2 regions of the Thermosporothrix sp. COM3 genome follow, and region 2 is predicted to be linked to the other one. Evidence: riboswitches for the same ligand, from Rfam matches in the RefSeq annotation. Region 2 holds a riboswitch; the other holds the start of a gene.
What was found. Region 2 has a riboswitch for FMN ahead of ribB (3,4-dihydroxy-2-butanone-4-phosphate synthase). Riboswitches for the same ligand answer to the same signal wherever they lie in the genome.
Positions count from the first base shown of each region.

Region 1: another riboswitch for FMN. It lies ahead of KTH_RS31090 (ABC transporter permease); the one in region 2 lies ahead of ribB (3,4-dihydroxy-2-butanone-4-phosphate synthase).

Region 1 covers NZ_AP019376.1:7,252,483-7,261,280, forward strand. Annotated here, with positions in the region: gene KTH_RS31060 (peptide ABC transporter substrate-binding protein) at 256-1,890, shown strand; gene KTH_RS31065 (DoxX family protein) at 1,974-2,351, shown strand; gene KTH_RS31070 (PIG-L family deacetylase) at 2,432-3,247, opposite strand; gene KTH_RS31075 (TrmB family transcriptional regulator) at 3,500-4,366, shown strand; gene KTH_RS31080 (adenylosuccinate synthase) at 4,423-5,691, shown strand; gene KTH_RS31085 (PIG-L deacetylase family protein) at 6,036-6,740, shown strand; FMN riboswitch at 6,814-6,948, shown strand; gene KTH_RS31090 (ABC transporter permease) at 7,185-8,048, shown strand; gene KTH_RS31095 (ABC transporter substrate-binding protein) at 8,104-8,798, shown strand, end outside.
Region 2 covers NZ_AP019376.1:548,799-557,596, forward strand. Annotated here, with positions in the region: gene KTH_RS02430 (phosphorylated adapter RNA export RNA-binding domain-containing protein) at 1-596, opposite strand, end outside; FMN riboswitch at 917-1,067, shown strand; gene ribB (3,4-dihydroxy-2-butanone-4-phosphate synthase) at 1,479-2,690, shown strand; gene ribH (6,7-dimethyl-8-ribityllumazine synthase) at 2,701-3,168, shown strand; gene KTH_RS02445 (riboflavin synthase) at 3,185-3,799, shown strand; gene KTH_RS02450 (LamG domain-containing protein) at 3,821-4,504, opposite strand; gene KTH_RS02455 (nitroreductase family deazaflavin-dependent oxidoreductase) at 4,791-5,222, shown strand; gene KTH_RS02460 (amino acid permease) at 5,506-6,945, shown strand; gene KTH_RS02465 (hypothetical protein) at 7,172-8,035, shown strand; gene KTH_RS02470 (hypothetical protein) at 8,226-8,798, shown strand, end outside.

The DNA.
Region 1 (8,798 bases), 6.7 Mb from region 2:
TGTTGTATTATATACGCTTGGATGCAATGCTGCAAATAATAAAGTGTTGCTTTATGGTGATACTCTCCTGCAAGGAAGGGGGGGTATACTTTCCGATGCCATTCTATCTGGAAGAAAAGACACCCTTTGTCTTGTTTTCTTTTTCGTATCGTCGCTGTTGCGCCGATGCGCGATCCCCTTCTGAGGATGTATAATAATGCATTGTTTGTTTACAAGTTTGTGTGGACTTTCGAGAAGAAAGAGGAACAGATAATTATGCCTTTAGTGCGGAAAAAGGACACACGCTTCACTTTTATTTCGCTCGCCTGCTTGCTGCTTCTTCTACTCTCAGCCTGTGGAGGTGGTAGTACAGGTGCTACGAGTAACAGTGAGACACCTGCACAAAAGCAGGTACTGCGTTTCCCGAATGTCGGCACGGCTGATATCGGGAAACTTGATCCGGCAAGCGGTCCCGACTCGAATTCAAATCTTGCCATTAATATGATTTTTAGTGGATTGGTGCGCTCGGATAAAGATTTGAACGTCGTCGCCGATCAGGCGGAGTCGTGGAAGATTTCGCAGGACAACAAAGTCTATACCTTTAAGCTCCGACCAGACGTCAAGTTCTCGGATGGAACTCCTGTGACGGCTCAGTCATATGTCTGGACCTGGACGCGTGCTCTTCTGCCTGAAGTGAAGTCACCTGTAGCCTCGGTGTTGATGGAATCCATTGTCGGAGCGCAGGATGTCATTTCCGGCAAGTCGAAAACGCTCAGCGGTGTAAAGGCGCTGGATGAGCATACATTACAGGTCTCGCTTGTCCGTCCCACGGCCTACTTCTTGCAATTGCTTACCGTCTCCCTCTTCTATCCCTTGAATCAGCAGGTCATCGAGAAATATGGACAGGATCGCTGGTCCCAGAACATCGCCAACACCGGCGCGGGAACCGGACCCTTTATGGTGAAATCCTGGGAGAAGGGCGTGAAGATGGTTCTGGTGCCGAACCCTCATTACTATAGAACAAAGACGAAATTGAGCGAAGTGGATATGTTCTTTATCAAAGATCCTGCAACCGCTTTTCGCTCCTATCAGGCAAACCAGTATGATTTAATCTGGAACCTGATTCCTGCCGATCAGGAGACTGCAAAGAAGCTGCCGGGCTTTGTGCGCAAGCCTATCTTACAGACAGATCTGCTGTTCTTTCACAATAAGATGCCGCCGTTTGATAAGTCTGCTGTCCGTCAGGCTTTTGCCGCAGCCATCGATAAAGAGGCGCTGGCAAAAAATATCTTTAAGGATACGGTGACGGTCGCCGATACAATTATCCCGCCCGGTCAACCTGGCGCGCAGACTGATTACAAAGGCATTCCCTTCAACAAACAGAAGGCCCGGCAGTTACTGGAATCAGTTTATCCTGATGTGAGTAAGATGCCGCCTGTGACCTTTACCTATCCGGGGTCGCAGGTGCCACAGGATGAGGCTTCCGCTTTGCAGCAGATGTGGAAAGATGCTCTCGGTGTTCAGGTGAAGCTGAACCCGATGGAGCTGACAACCTATAACCAGGAGACATCAAAACGAACTGTCCAGTTTGGCTTTACTCAGTGGGGTGTGTACTTCCCGGACCCGTATGAGTGGCTGGATCTGAGCCTGCTTTCAACATCCGCCAACAATAACGGCCTGTGGAACAATCCAGAGTTTGATAAGACGGTTGCGCAGGCCGAGAACGCTTCCGGGCAGGATCGCCTGAATCTGTACTCTAAAGCTGAGCGTATCGCTATTGAAGATGTGGGCTGGCTACCATTGACGCACAAATCAATGACGGCTGTCTTCTCTTCTAAGCTTCATGGCGTGACCTTAAACAGTAATGGTCTCTACTTCGGTGACTGGTCGGAGGTGTATCTGACGCAGTAGCAGGCTCATCTTTCAGCAGAGGCTGCTTCCTTGCTTTCGATCAGTTACCTGCATGACAAGGTATATATCGAAAGGGGGAAGCTATGTCTCTACTGAAAACGGTTGGGCGGGGGTTGCTTTCAGCGATCTTTATTACCAGTGGCGCAAACACGGTGATGCATCCCGAGGGAATCGCGCAAGCTGTTGAGGCAAGTGGTATTCCTCAGGCTCGCCAGGCAACGATTCTGAATGGAGCGTTGATGTTGCTTGGCGGTACCGCTCTTGCGGTCGATGTGCTGCCGAAGCTCGCGTCATTGACGCTGATTGGAACGATGATCCCGACAACGTTGCTGGGACACCCTTTCTGGAAGGAAGATGATCCCGCCAATCGTACCGGCCAGCGCATTCATTTCATGAAGAATCTGGCGATGATTGGTGGCCTGATCCTGGTCCTGTTTGAGCGGGACGAAGATCAAGGCTGAAGGTGCAAAGAAAGAGCAGGTTCGCTTGTGATAGAGCCTGCTCTTTTATTGTGTTGAAAATGGCTATGGGTGGAGATAGATCACTTTGCTGGTTGCCAGTAGCGCTCGTAACAGCGACCGCTTTCCGGCTTGATCGTGCGCGGATAGGTAGTCGTTTGCTCGACGAGCTGTTCCTGACTGCCGAAGTTCATCAATGTCTGTGAACTATACATGCTCGAGGCTTCGACCTTGCAGGTCAGGGTCTCGGTAATGTCAACAAGCATCGGCGTAAAGGAGCGTTTGAGCTCGCTCATACGGTCCTCAAGTGAGAGCGGCGCGGCGCGGAGTGCATACGGGAAGTCTTCGTAGTAATAGACAGTGGCTCCGCTTTGCTCAAGCAGTGCTCCAGCCTCATAAACGCTGAGATGATCGACATGATGTCCAGTTGCAAGCGGGAAGTACCATATTGCATCTGGATGGCGCTGCTGAACCGTAAGAAGCTCTTGCGCAAGCTGCGTTTCGATCCAGCGATCATCCGGGTGAATCTGGGGAATTTTCCTCTCATCGCTGGCGAAGGGCGTATCGCGGTAGATCTTGTCATAGTAGTGGAGCCAGAGATAGTCACTGTGCAGATGCTCGCAGGCGGCGGCGTCTTCGAGGCGACGGATTTCAACAACCTCCTGTGCTGGCGTTGTCTCAGGGAGCGACATGATTTTGTGAATAGAAAGGGCCTCTTCTCTGAGAGGCATTTCTGGACCGGGGGCAGACGCATAAACGGTGACAACGAGTGGACGCGCTCCTGTGCGCGCCAGAGCCTCCAGTGTTCCTCCACAGGAGTACACAACGTCATCAAAGTGAGATGAGACGAAGATGTGTTGATGATGACCGCTGATGTTATCGTAGGTTGTCAGGCGCAACTGCTTTTTCCTCCATGCATTGTCCTGCTGAAATAGAGAGACGTTAATTTAAACACTAGTATATCATGCATGAGCAATCGGCAATGATCGGGAGCTGGAGCACGAGACAGCTTCTCTCGCGCCCCAAAAAGATGAGCAAAAGACTTCCCGGCAAAAAATGATATTGGCTTCTCCCTTGACAGCGCTCCTGTTAGTTCGGTATAGTAGTAGTGTTTGCTACTACTATACCCTATGCAGAAAGGACAGAATCTCATGACCGGCACACCCATCGAGGAAATGAAGCATCTCGGCTTCACCGGGGCCGAAGCGCAGGTGTATGTCTATCTTCTTCAGCATCCCCTCTCTACCGGCTATGAGATCAGTAAAGGGACAGGTTTGCCCCGGGCAAATACCTATCAGGCGTTGGAGACGCTGGCGGCGAAAGAACGGGTAACTGCGGTCAGTGCGGAACCGGTACGGTATGCGCCTGTTCCTCCTGCGCGTTTGTTGAAGCGAATTCAGGCCGAAACGGAGGAACGGTGCCGGGCGCTGGAACAGCAGCTCTCTGCGCTTGAGCAGCCCGATGCCGTTGGGCATTACTGGGAGCTGAACGAGCGAGGTCGTATTGAGGCACGTTTGCTTGAACTGGTGAACGCGGCACAACATCGCATTGCGGCCAGCCTCTGGGCGGAAGATCTGGAAGCGCTGGCCGACGCACTACGTGATGCGCGAGACCGTGGCTGCACTATTATCCTGAATCTCTTTGGTGAAGCTAAGGCCGACTTCGCAACGATTTATCAGCACGAGGGACCGGAGAAGGTGGTCAGTGGCCATCTGGTGGCGCTGGCGGTTGATTTTGAAGAGGCGTTGGTGGCATCGCTTGACGCGCCCGCAACTGGTGTGGTGACGCAAAACCGTACTCTGGTACGGCTCGTGGAAAAATTGATACGTGATGAGGCATATGTTGCCGCGATTTATGAGCGGTTCTCGGATGACCTGGAAGAAGCATTCGGGGCACATCTGGTCGAGCTGCGGCGGCGCTTGTTGCCCGAGGCGGATGCTGAGCGCCTGGTGGCGATCACTACATTGGGCTCACGCTCGATTCACCTTCCGGCTGCTTTGGATGAGTCGTTGCGCTAGTTGCTGTATTATTTTCAGGCATGTTTGGCCTGACTACGTTTTGAGGAGCATATCTTATGACTGTTACAGTTGTCGTTGGCACACAATGGGGCGATGAAGGCAAGGGGAAACTTGTCGATCTGTTGAGTGCGGATGCTCAGCTCTGTATGCGCTTTCAGGGCGGGGGCAATGCAGGCCATACCGTGGTCAATCGCTTTGGGGAGTTCAAGCTTCATCTCGTCCCCTCGGGTGTCTTTAATTCTACCTGTTCCTGCATTCTGGGCACCGGAACCGTGATTGATCCTCCGGCCCTGCTAGAGGAGCTTCAGGAGATTGCAGCGCAAGGTGTTCCCATCGACCATGTGCTGATCTCTGATCGCGCTCATGTGGTGATGCCCTATCATAAGTTGCTGGATAAGGTGGAAGACGAGGCACGTGGTGCGTATCGCGTCGGGACTACTGGCCGTGGGATTGGTCCGGCCTATACGGATAAAGTGGCTCGCATCGGCATTCGGATAGGTGATCTGTTCTATGAAAATGTTTTGCGCGACAAACTGGCGATTATCTTGCGTCGTCATAACACAATCCTGACGCATGTGTATGGGCAGCAGCCATTTGATGCAGAGCAGCTTATTTCTGCCTGTCTGGAATGGGGAGAGCAGCTTCGTCCGCGTATTGTTGATACAGTGCCTCTGGTGCGTACAGCATTGCGCGAAGGGAAAAATATCTTGCTGGAAGGTCAGCTAAGCGCGATGAAGGACATCGACTGGGGCTCATATCCTTTTGTAACCAGCTCAAATCCGTCGTCGGCGGGGGCCGCTGTTGGCGCTGGTATTCCTCCGTATCGGATTGATCGGGTGATCGGCGTCGCAAAGGCCTATAGCTCGCAGGTAGGCACAGGGCCAATGCCAACCGAACTGCAAGGTTCAGAGGCCGAACATCTGCGCCAGCTTGGGGGCGAGTATGGGGCGACAACGGGCCGTCCACGGCGCGTTGGTTGGTTTGATGCGGTCGTGACGCGCTTTGTCACCGGACTCAATGGCTGTACTGGCCTGGCAATCACCAAGCTGGATGTGCTGGATACCTTTGATGAGATCCCGGTGTGTGTAGCCTATCGCTATCAGGGAGAGATCTTGCAGGATCTGCCTGACCCGTTTATTCATGAGCAGTGCGAGCCGGTCTATGAGTATCTGCCGGGATGGAAGCAGGATCTCAGTCAGGTGAAATCGCTACAGGATCTGCCGCGCAATGCTCGGGCCTATCTGGATCGCCTGACCGAGCTGACCGAGGTCCCGCTGCATAGTGTGGGCGTTGGTCCACATCGCGAACAGACATTGCTTGCCTGATCTTTCTGCGATCGCTCAGAAATATGCCGCCTTTGTTGCTGAGGGCGGCATATTTTTCGTTGCTCGATTGTTTCTATAGCTATACAGAAATACCAGGAGGTCAAAAGAGATCCTGTCCAGGGACACTATTTTGCTTCAATGTTGATGGAAAATCTTAGAGCCCGTTTTTGTCCTTTTGGACGGTGTGCAGAATTGAACTGCTTGCATATAATATGCTTGAGAATAAAGGGTTCTGGATGTCAGCAAGAAGGGTGTTGATGCGCCCTTCTTTTTCAGGCCTTCTGTATGAAAAGAGTGTGAGGAAGAAACAAGTGAGCGTACAGGAAGAACAGAATAAAGTCGCTATGGTTATTATGGCCCATCCTGATGATGCCGAGTTCGGATGCTCTGGGACCGTTGCGCGTTGGGTGCGCGAGGGATGGGATGTGTACTATGTCGTTTGTACAGATGGTGGAAGTGGTGGTTCTGATGATGCCACTGATGTGAGCCCGGAAGCTCGACGCCAGATCACCGAGACCCGAATGCAAGAACAGCGGAACGCCTGCCGTATCCTCGGTGTGAAAGATGTCATCTTTATGGGGTATCCAGATGGCATGTTGCGGCCAACGCTGGAGTTGCGCAAAGATATTGTGCGGCTGCTGCGACAATATCGGCCTGCGCGTGTGATCTGCCAGTCTCCTGAGCGGACCTGGGTTCCAGAATTGAGCATTCCGCGCCATCATCCAGATCATCTGGCTGCCGGTGAAGCGACGCTGGCGGCTCTCTACCCGGCCTCGCAGAATCCCTGGGATTTCCCTGAACTGCTGGCAGAAGGCTTGAAGCCGCATAAGGTGTCGGAGATTTACATTGTGGGCGCTCCCGTGGAGAACCACTATGTCGATATTACCGAGACTTTTGAAACGAAACTAGAGGCGCTGCGAGCACATACCAGCCAGGTTTCTGCTGATTTTGAAGCTATTGTGCCAATGCTGCGCTACTGGGCTGCTTCGGTAGGGAAGAAAATTGGTTCTCTGTATGGGGAATCGTTCCATCGCGTCGAAAATCGCTAAGCTCGGGTATATGCAAGGGGATGGATCTCTCCTTGCATGCCTATGACCTTTTGTGGCATACTATGGCTGAAGAAAAGACCTTCGGGGCAGGGTGAGGAAAGCGAATTTCCAATTCCCGACCGGCGGTAAAGCCCGCGACCTGCAGTATGCAGTGGATCTGGGGAAGTTCCAGAGCCGACGGTTACAGTCCGGATGGGAGAAGGTTGAAAAGAGATCGTATCTTCCTGCACTTTCGAGCAGGGAGAGGCATAGCGTTTCTATATATGTATATATGTGCATAAGGTGTGCGTGCTGTATCGCATGAAACATGCATATCTTGTGTGTGCTATGCGCGATCGCCATGTATCTCCCCTCGCAACATTTCCCCCTGGGTCGGTGGCTTTCGACGGACAAGCTGTGTCTTGTCGTGTTTTTCCGTCTGTAAAACTACCGAGAGGGATGTAAATGAGTGTGATTTCACCAATCAAGGATGAGGCGTTGCTTGAGCAGCAACCACATGGAATGACTTCTGCCGCACGTATGCGGCATCAAAGAGCCCGTCAGCATGCTCGTACCGCGAACATCTTGCTTTCCGTTGTGCCTCCTCTGGTACTGGCGCTCCTGTTGTTTCTTGGCTGGTATCTGGGCACCAATCAGGGACAGATAAATGCGCTCTTCTTGCCCGCACCACAGGATGTGTTTACCGCTCTCAATGATGGTATCGCTTCTGGTCTCTATCTGAATAACGTGCTGGTGACGGTGAAAGAGAGCCTGTTAGGCTTTGTGCTGGCGCTGGTTATTGCGATCCCGCTTGGCTATGGTCTGGCGAAGTCGCGGCTGTTGGCTGCGGCTATTCACCCTTATCTGGCGGCGGGACAGGCGATCCCGGCGATCGTGATAGCCCCCTTGCTGGTACTCTGGTTGGGGTATGGTTGGATTCCCAACATGTATGTCTGCGCACTCACTGTGCTGTTCCCAATGGTTGTGAATACCGTGCTTGGTATTCAAACAATTGAAAAGCCGTTAATTGATGCTGCGCGAGTTGAGGGGGCATCAGGCTGGACAATGTTCGCGCATATCGAGTTCCCGCTGGCATTGCCTTCAATCGTGGCAGGGATTCGCACCGGGTTAACGCTTTCGGTTGTAGGCGCTCTGGTAGGCGAGTTTGTGCAGGGCGGCGATCAGGGGCTTGGCTCCTTACTGCTGGTTGCCAAGAATCAATATAATACCGCATTTATGTTCGCTACTTTACTTGTCTTAGTGGTTCTGGCTGTGGCATATTATGGCAGTACGTGGCTACTGGGAAAGCTGGCGAAGATCATCTACTGATAGCCGGTATTTTCCGGTTGCATGATTACTGGATTGAACGGAGTCAATAAAGCAGATGTTTGTACGTCGTCGAATCTCTGCGCTGTCATCAGCGCTTATGTTGGTGCTCGCCCTGGGCTTGCTGCTTGCTGCGTGTGGAGGAGCCACCTCTACCGGAGCAGGAAGCCCTGCAACTCCTGCCCCCGGCGCGAAGAAGGTCTCTATCGGTCTGGGGTATGTTCCTGATGTGCAGTTTTCCCCTTTCTATGTTGCCAAGAGTAAGGGGTATTATAATGAAGTTGGTCTGGATGTCACCTTCAATCATGGGATTGTGCCTGATCTGGTGGGCTCGATGGTTGCCGGGAAGAACACCTTTGTGTTTGTCAGTGGGGATGAACTCCTGACTGCCCGGGAGAAAAAGGTCAATGCCGTGAATGTCGGGACAATCTTTCAAAAGTATCCGGTGAGCCTGATTGTGCCCGAGGACTCGTCGATCAAGTCGCTTGAGGATCTCAAGGGACACACTATCGGGGTTCCGGGAGAATACGGGGCCTCTTATGTGGGGCTACTGGCGCTGTTGTATAAGGCACATTTGACAAAGGCCGATGTCAAGATTCAGTCAATCGGCTTTACGCAGGTTCCGGCCTTGTTGGCGCACCGTGTTGATGCTATTATGGGCTACTCCAACAATGAGCCGCTTCAGTTGCAGAAGCGCGGGGTCAAGGTGCGTACCTTCGCGGTCTCGGAGAATTATCCGCTGGTCTCGAATGG
Region 2 (8,798 bases):
TAGCTGGTAGTAGGTTGAGCCGGAACCGGCAACCCTTTTGGCAAAGGCGGAATCTTCGCTGCCTGTAGCGCTGTCATCACAAAGCTTCCCCGTTCAATTACTCGCCCGGGACGTCCTATTACCGTAATCTTCACCGTTCGCACCTGCCCTTTCTCTACCGACGCCAGATCTCGAAGCGCGCCAAACCGTGTCTCCCAGGTTATACCGGGTACTGTAGTTGAGGCATCTTCATTGTCCTTGCGAGATGCACCTTGCCACATAAAAATTTTCCGAAAAATTTCAGGAGGGATCTGTTGCCGGACCAGATGGAAGAAAACCCCTCCCGGTGTCCGTCTGCGCGAGCCATCCGGCAGCATCAAGCCACCATCAGCTTCAACACGCTGCGTCTCATCCAGGGCTCGCAACGCATTCTCAATCCCCCAGAGCCGCACAATCTTTTCGATCTGGACGCGAGGTGTTTTCTCGGTTTCGCCCAGTTTCTCGGCAATCATTGCCGCTACTTCCAGTCTCCGACTCTGCTGAACCGATGACGTTGCTTGTTTGCGCTGTGGATGAGGCGCATTTCCCTTACCTCGTGGTCGTTCCGCTGATTGCATGAGTTCCTCTCTTCCACGCTTGCCAGAATGATCTGCTTCTTAACCAGCTACAAAGATTGTACCGTTTCACAAGTTCCTTGTCAAAGGGCAAGTACTTTTTGTACATTCGACTTTGGCTTTAACTTTTTCGCGTTTTCTTTTTCGATTCGCACAAGCAAACCCATCAGGAGGCAGTCCGCTCTCAGCAGCGACGGAGCGCCTGCCAGCTCGCAGGGAAGATTGAACTTTTTCTACTCAAAGTGTTTTTCGTGCCAGACATCTAGCAAAACACAGATTTTTATGGTATCTTAGAGATAGTGATTCTCTACAATTGAATATAGTAATGTCTTCGGGGCAGGGTGAGGGACATGAAACTCCCAATTCCCGACCGGTGGTACAGCCCACGACCTGCTTGCATAGTCTCTGTGCATAGTAGCTGACCTGGGGAAGTTCCAGGGCCGACGGTGACAGTCCGGATGGAAGAAGGCAACTCACACAGTATGCTCTGCTGTGTTCTCTCTGACATGCAGAAGCCGTACCACGGCGCTCTCTCTGCAAAACGGGTATCATCTCAACGCCCACAAACACCTTTCCTTCCATCCCCTTTGTTGCTCGCTTTCCCTGCTGGCTATCATCCCGATTTCATGTTGATGCAGACCACGTTCGTACGTACATACGGACGATAGGACGCTATGCCTTTCTGCGCTGAAGCGCGTTCTCGTATCGGGGGTCTCCCGGCCCGGGAACACCTGTCTACTGAGAAGTTGGCCCCTTCGCTGGCAATTCGTTCAGGAGGTAGTGCTATTGTACTGTTGCCAGTATATAAGCGATGCGAGATCAGGGCAAAACAGGTAATTATTGAAAAAGTGAAGAATTGCAGCGATACAATATGGAGGAGAGAGAATGAATACACCCTTTATTAGTGTGCGAGATGCAATTGATGTTGTTCGTCAAGGAAACATGATTCTGATCTGTGATGACGAATCACGAGAAAATGAGGCTGACCTGTGTATAGCTGCACAGTTTGTCACTCCTGAAGTAATAACATTTATGATGCGCAATGCCTGCGGCTTAATCTGCGTCGCGCTGACTGGCCAGCGGCTGGACACGCTTCAGCTCCCCGTCTTTGACCAATCAGACCAGCCCCTTCAGGGAACGGCCTTCACGCTCTCAGTTGATGCTCGCCACGGGACAACAACCGGTATTTCAGCCCACGACCGCGCGCGAACGATCCGGGTGCTGGTTGATCCTGCCACCCGACCGGAGGATCTGGCACGCCCCGGACATATCTTCCCCCTTCGGGCCGCCACTCAAGGGACACTGGAACGACGCGGGCATACAGAAGCGTCTGTTGATTTGATGAGCATCGCCGGGCTGGAAGCGGCTGCCGTCATCTGCGAGGTCCTCAACGAGCATGGTGAGCCCGCCCGCGGCGAGGAGCTTCACCGGCTGGCTCAACAGTGGAATATTCCTGTTCTTACCGTTGAGGCAATCGCCAGCTATCGCCGTCAGCAGCTTGTCAGCCCCGTTGCATCGACCAGGCTCCCGACACCTTTCGCGACCTTTCAGGTCACCGATTACCTTGAGCATCGGACCGGTCAGCACACCCTGGCGCTGGTACTCGGCGATCTGCACGCTCCCGATGCAGAACCACCGCTTGTACGCCTGCATTCTTCCTGTCTGACCGGCGACATCTTCGGCTCACAGCGCTGTGACTGTCAGGCTCAGCTTCATGCAGCCATGCAGGCTATCGCTGATGAGGGACGTGGTGTCCTGCTCTACCTGCCCCAGGAGGGCCGCGGGATTGGCTTGATGGCAAAACTACAGGCCTATGCTTTGCAGGATCAGGGCCATGATACCATTACCGCCAATGAGCGGCTCGGTTATCCTGCCGATGCGAGAGACTATACATCTGCACTTGCAATCCTCCATACGCTTGGAGCAAAGCGAGTGCGTCTGCTGACAAACAACCCGCAGAAGCTTCAGGCGCTGGCGCAGGGCGGTATCGAGGTAGAGCGCGTCGCTCTCGAAACCACACCCACACCGCATAACATCACCTATCTCACTACCAAGCAACAGCGTATGGGCCACGCACTGACGATGCTTCATGGATAAGGAGTGATAGATGAAACACATGCTTCCACCCACACCGGATAAAAACGGCTCAGAGCTCTCGATTGGCATTCTCGTTGCTCGCTACAACTGGCCAATCACCGGGGCAACTCTCGCACTGACCTGCGAGGAACTGCAACGGCTCGGGGTCGCGGAGCACGCCATCACCATTCAAAGCGTGCCCGGTAGCTTCGAGCTCCCTCTTCTCGCCCAGACAATGCTACAGAGTAAGCGGTATGACGCGCTGATCTGCATCGGTTGCGTGATGAAGGGCGAGACAAGACATGACGTTATTGTAAGCGACGCAACAGCTCAAGGTCTGATGCGACTTGCACTGGACTACCAGCGACCGGTGATTCTGGGCGTGATGTGCGCGGAAACACAGGCGCAAGCCGAGGCACGCATTGAACGCGGAATCGAATATGCTCGCGCTGCAGTCGAGATGGCGCGGACACAACAGCATCTACTTCACAATAAATAGCGAAATGGAGGAAAGAATGTTTTCAGGAATTGTCGAGGAAATCGGGATCATTCAAGAGATCACAGCAACCAGCCTGACCATTCAGGCACAGAAGGTTCTTGCCGATCTTGAGGAGAAGGATAGCATTGCGGTCGATGGCACCTGCCTTACCGTTATTGCTCGGGGTGCCACCTCCTTTACGGTCGAAACGGTTCCCGAAACGGTACGCCGCACACGGCTCGGCAGCCTTCGTCCCGGAGATCGAGTCAATCTGGAACGCTCTGTGCCTGCCAGTGGCCGCATCGGAGGGCACACCGTGCAAGGCCACATCGAAGCAACCGTGCGCGTTCGCTCAGTGGAAATAGACGGTATCGCTCTGCTGGTTGCTATCGAGTTACCGGAAGCACTGCGCCCTTACGTGGTGCCAAAAGGCTTTATTGCGTTAAACGGCGTCAGCCTGACAGTAATCGGGGTTTTCAGCGATCATTTCACTATTACCCTCATTCCTTATACCCGGGAACATACGAATCTGGGAGAGGTACAGCCGGGCACTCTCTTAAATGTTGAAACCGATATTCTCGGGCGCTATGTTGTCCAGTACCTGGCGCTTCAACAAAAAAGCGAACCCGCTGAAGCCCTCTTCCCTATTTAGCAGAATTTCGGTCCCTTCAGGCTACTTATATTCGTATACCCGAAAATCACTCACTCGCGCGACAATGCGGCTGCACTCAAGCGTGATTTGCTTCTGAGAGAGCTGCTTTGATTGGATACTGGTCGCTCCGCTCATCCGCCTTTCATTGACCAGAAACTCGACCCGGGGACCGCGCACCTCCACCCGATAGGTACGCCACTCGTCTCCGGGCTCGAAATCAAATACCTGCGGCTGCGCGGAGCCCATGTTCTCCTGCGGCTCTATCAGCGTTTCCATCAGAGGATGCACCGCATAGGTATGACTATCTCCGGCCAGCAGCCCCAGAACCTCAGCAGTATATCCGTCCTTCTCTCCATCTTTCGCCGCTGCAAGTCGATAATGCCCGCCATTTGCAGGCACCGAGACAACCTGCAAGCGAAACTCTATCGCGTAATCGGGCGTTTTTGGCGTATAGGGAAGCGTAATCGAGAGATCAGGCAGAACCTGCGTCTCCAGATAATTCTTCACCACCTTCCACCCTTTTGAGGGCTTCCATTCATCCAGCCCCTTCGACCAATCGGCTGTATACGCCAGTTGAGCGGTCGCTACATGTTGGGTTACTGTCGGCGTCGCGCCCGTCTGCGGGGCCGAGCCAGACGAGCAGGAGAGAAAAAACAGGGAGAGAATCAGGATAAGCCCGCAATGCAAGCGGTAGATCTTGTTCAAGCGCACTGCTCCTTTCATACGGCCATGCTTTATACAGGTAGATTGGATGAGTGTAACATGCGCTAAGCGCTTCATTAGCTTCACTATTCTTACAAAGAAATACGTATCTTCAATGGAATATCTTTCATCAGTCATCATCATTACAATTATGCTTCTCTATTCCTCTTTTTGGCTTCATAATGAAAAACATGTAGAGAGAAATCGTACTCTGTTACTGGTCCTTCAGCGAGAACGTTCTAAGAATTGAGAGGAATGCACGTTTTTTCAGCCACAAAAGGAGACAGCAATGCAACGAAAGTACAGGCTCTCATTCTGGCGCAAAGCAGTCAATCAGATTGCCATACGGCTTCTCAAGGCAGGGATTCCGCTTGGCACAACCTATCTGCTTACGGTCCGGGGCCGGAAAAGTGGCTTACTACACACCATTCCTGTCACGCTGGTCGAAGAAGGTGGACGCCGCTGGCTCGTAGCGCCCTATGGAGCTGTCAACTGGGTGAAAAATGCCCGTGCTGCTGGCGAGGTGACAATCTCTCGAGGCAAAGAGGGCACCACCTATCGCGTCAAAGAACTGGAGCCCGCTGAGGCCGCGCCAATCCTGAAACGCTATATTCAGCGCGTTGGCATCGTACGCCCCTTCTTCTCTGCTACCCCAGGTGCTCCCCTCGCCGCTTTTGAGGCCGAAGCAAAGGAACATCCGGTCTTCCTGTTACAGGCCTGATCCTCAATTTTCTCGCCCTCTCAGCCAGGAACACGGCTCTCACAGCTTGAATAGGCTTCAACAGATGAGAGTATATACGATTTTACCATTTTCTATGAATAGGATGGGAAAGAACGCAACAATACCAGAGATAAGATGCACCATTTCTGAAACTCAATCTCAGCCAGATGACTTATAATGAGAAAGGGATTCTCGTCACAGGTGATCAGCATACCTCTCTCCTTTGACCTGACATCAGCAGAGAACATCGCACCACAACACTACAACTGGAAAGTGAGCAACTATGAGTGTATTGTTGCGAAAGAAAGATATCGATGTACTACAGCAAGAAGCTGAGCATGAAAAGGATTTGAAGCGTAGCCTGGGCCCCTGGAGCCTGACCGCTCTTGGTCTGGGCGCGATTATTGGCGTCGGCATATTTGTGCTAACCGGCGTTGCAGCAGCGACACAGGCCGGTCCAGCCGTGATTATCTCTTTCATCATCGCGGGCTGTGCAAGCGCGGCGGCTGCGCTCTGTTATGCTGAATTTGCAAGTTTGATTCCCGTCGCGGGCAGCGCCTACACCTATAGTTATGCAGTGCTTGGTGAATTGCTGGCATGGGTTATCGGCTGGGATCTGTTAATTGAGTACACCCTTGTGGTTTCCTCCGTGGCAATCGGCCTCTCAGGCTATTTCAACAGTTTGCTATCAAGCGTTGGTATTCAGCTTCCAGCCGCCATTTCTGGCGCTCCCGGTACGGGGCCCGGACGTGTTGTTGACCTGTTTGCCATCCTCTTCTGTCTCTTTACCGCATGGCTGCTTACCCGAGGGATTAAAGAGAGCGCGCGCTTCAACACGGTTGCCGTAATCATTAAGCTGACCGTTGTTGTTGTCATCATCGTTATCGGGGCGTTCTTTGTGAAGCCCGAAAACTGGCACCCCTTTGCGCCGTTCGGCTTCTCAGGCATCATGGGAGGCGCGGCACTGGTGTTCTTTGCCGTTTTTGGCTATGATGCGATGAGTACAGCAGCCGAGGAAGCGAAGAATCCACAGCGGGACATCCCCTTTGCCATTCTTGCCTCGCTTGGCATCGCCCTTGTTTTCTACATTCTGATCAGCCTGGTACTGACCGGGATCGTGCCCTATCAAACACTTAACAACTCGGCTCCGGTTGCCAACGCGTTCCAGGCGATTCATATGCCCTTTGTCTCTACCCTGGTCTCAATTGGAGCGCTGGCCGGCATTACAAGCGTGCTCTTTGCCTTTATGCTTGCTGCGGCACGCGTCTGGTTCGCGCTCAGCCGGGATGGGCTCCTGCCCTCCTGGTTCGCCAAAACGCACCCCGTCCATAAAACGCCCTATCGTCCAACCTGGCTGCTCGGTATTATTACAGCGGCGGTTGCGGGCTTTACGCCGATCGCAGTTGTCACTGAGCTGGTCAATATTGGTACATTGAGCGCTTTTATCATTGTCTGCGCCTCAATCATCATCCTCCGGAAGCGGCGCCCTGACCTCAAACGCGGCTTCAAAACACCACTTGTGCCGCTTCTGCCGATTATCGGAATAGGCTTCTCGCTCTGGCTGATCCTGAGCCTGCAACCGATCACCTGGCTTCGTTTCGGCATCTGGCTGGCAATTGGCCTGCTGATCTACTTCCTGTATGGCATTCGATCAAGCAAGCTGGCACGAAAACAGGAAACCGACAGCCCAAAAGCGGCCGAGGGTATTCCTGACACCGTCTAGCTGCTTGCCAGAAAACAGCTCTCTTTGTGAAATCCAGGTCGCGATTGTTCTCTGCTGTTCGTTCATTCCGGTAGGAACTGAGGCTCTTCGGGCACTCCTGAAGGGCCTTTTTCTTTCCATTCAACTTTATAGCAGGAAAAAACGTATATTTCTTATAATTCTACATTTCTATAGTCCTATATCGCACCCGCTTCAATCAGTATTCTGCTTCTACTGGAGAAAAAACATGCGCCAAGTACAACAACAGAGCGAGCAGCCCGAACAGCGACAGACAAAAGGCTTCGATGCATTCCAGGTATGGTACGCGTACAGACACATCAATTATGCAGTGCTGTATTTCTTCTTCCTTACACTCTTGCTTACCATGATCAACAACACTATTCTTTCATACTTCGTCTTCTTTGCCTGGCTGTTGCTTCTCTTCTTGATTCCACTGGGAATTGTCATCTATCTCCATATTCGCTCGTTTCAGGTTCAAAAGCGGATCGATTTTTTACGCTCTTCAGCCCCTCACACACAACGCATCCTGGAGCCGCAACCTCTCCCCGATGCGCATGTGCTTCACCCACCACTGATAGTACGCATGCGCTTTCACTGGTTTGCATGGCTCTCCGGACTCCTCGTCTGGCTTGGCCTGGTGTTCATACCTCTGATAACCCAGTTCGGGCCAACCATCGCTGGCTTTTTTCTCAACTTACCACTTGGGCTTGGTCTGCTGGTCCTCTTACTCGCACTCTACGTTCTGGACCCCTTCCGCGGTCCCTTGCTCTATCCCTCATTCACGATTACTGAGAGCGGCATCACGGCACACTACCTCTGGCATAGGGCCGTGACCATCAGATGGGATGAGGTGCGCTATTTCGCCCTGACCGGTTACAAAACAAATGCCGCAACCGAAACCTATGAACTCAGCGACGGAACCCATACGATTCGCTGGCGCAACCCATTCAGCCATAACCTCTCTTTCTATAAACCGACCATGTCGCGTGAGGAGTATGAGCGGTTCTTTCGGGATCTTCCGGCCTTCATTCGGGCCAAAACGGGCCGCCCACTCCTTGACCTGCGCTTTCAGAAATTCTTTCTCTGGTAGCGACTACTCTTTTTCTAGTTTTACATCCTTTACACTTTTCTCAGCTTTTTCTATAATAGGAGTAGCCTTTTCTACAGCATAAACAGAACATACCTGTGACCATACGTCATTCACCCTGCGCTTCTACTCAACTGCCAGAGCAAGCGAAAAGGCAAGCCGAAAAGTACAAGGATGTCAGGAGATTCTAGAAATGATACGCCAGCACACCGCTCAGGACGGCTCTCCCCTCAGCGGCTTCGATCCCAGCAAGAAAAGCGCCCGGCTTTCCAGCTATTTCCTGCTTCAGCTCGCGCTGCTCTTTGCACTCGCCTTTCTCGTAATGACACTGGATATGTATCGGTCCAGCGGGCCCCTTGCTTTTATTACGTTCAGTATTCTTTTACTTGCGCTCGTGCTTATCATCATTTATTTTAATAGCTATAACAGGAAAAGACTACAGAAGCTCCAGCAGGCACGCGCGTCAGCACTCCACTCACAGCGCTATCTGGGGCGGCTACGGCCTCTCGCCGAGCAGGAACGGCCGGCTCTCCCCTGGACCCTGCCACAGCCGCCAGACAGCATACTCTTTATCGTTGTTCCTCTCCTTGCAGTCGCCAACACCTTCCTGTTATATCTTGTTACGCTTCCGCTCCCGGTATACACATTTGTCGCTGTTATGCCACAGATACAGGCGACGTTACCGTATGCCCGCACCGCGCTGCTGCTCCTCACACCGCTGCTTTTCATCGCGAATATTCCACTTTTTCGCAGTATCAAAGCGTAC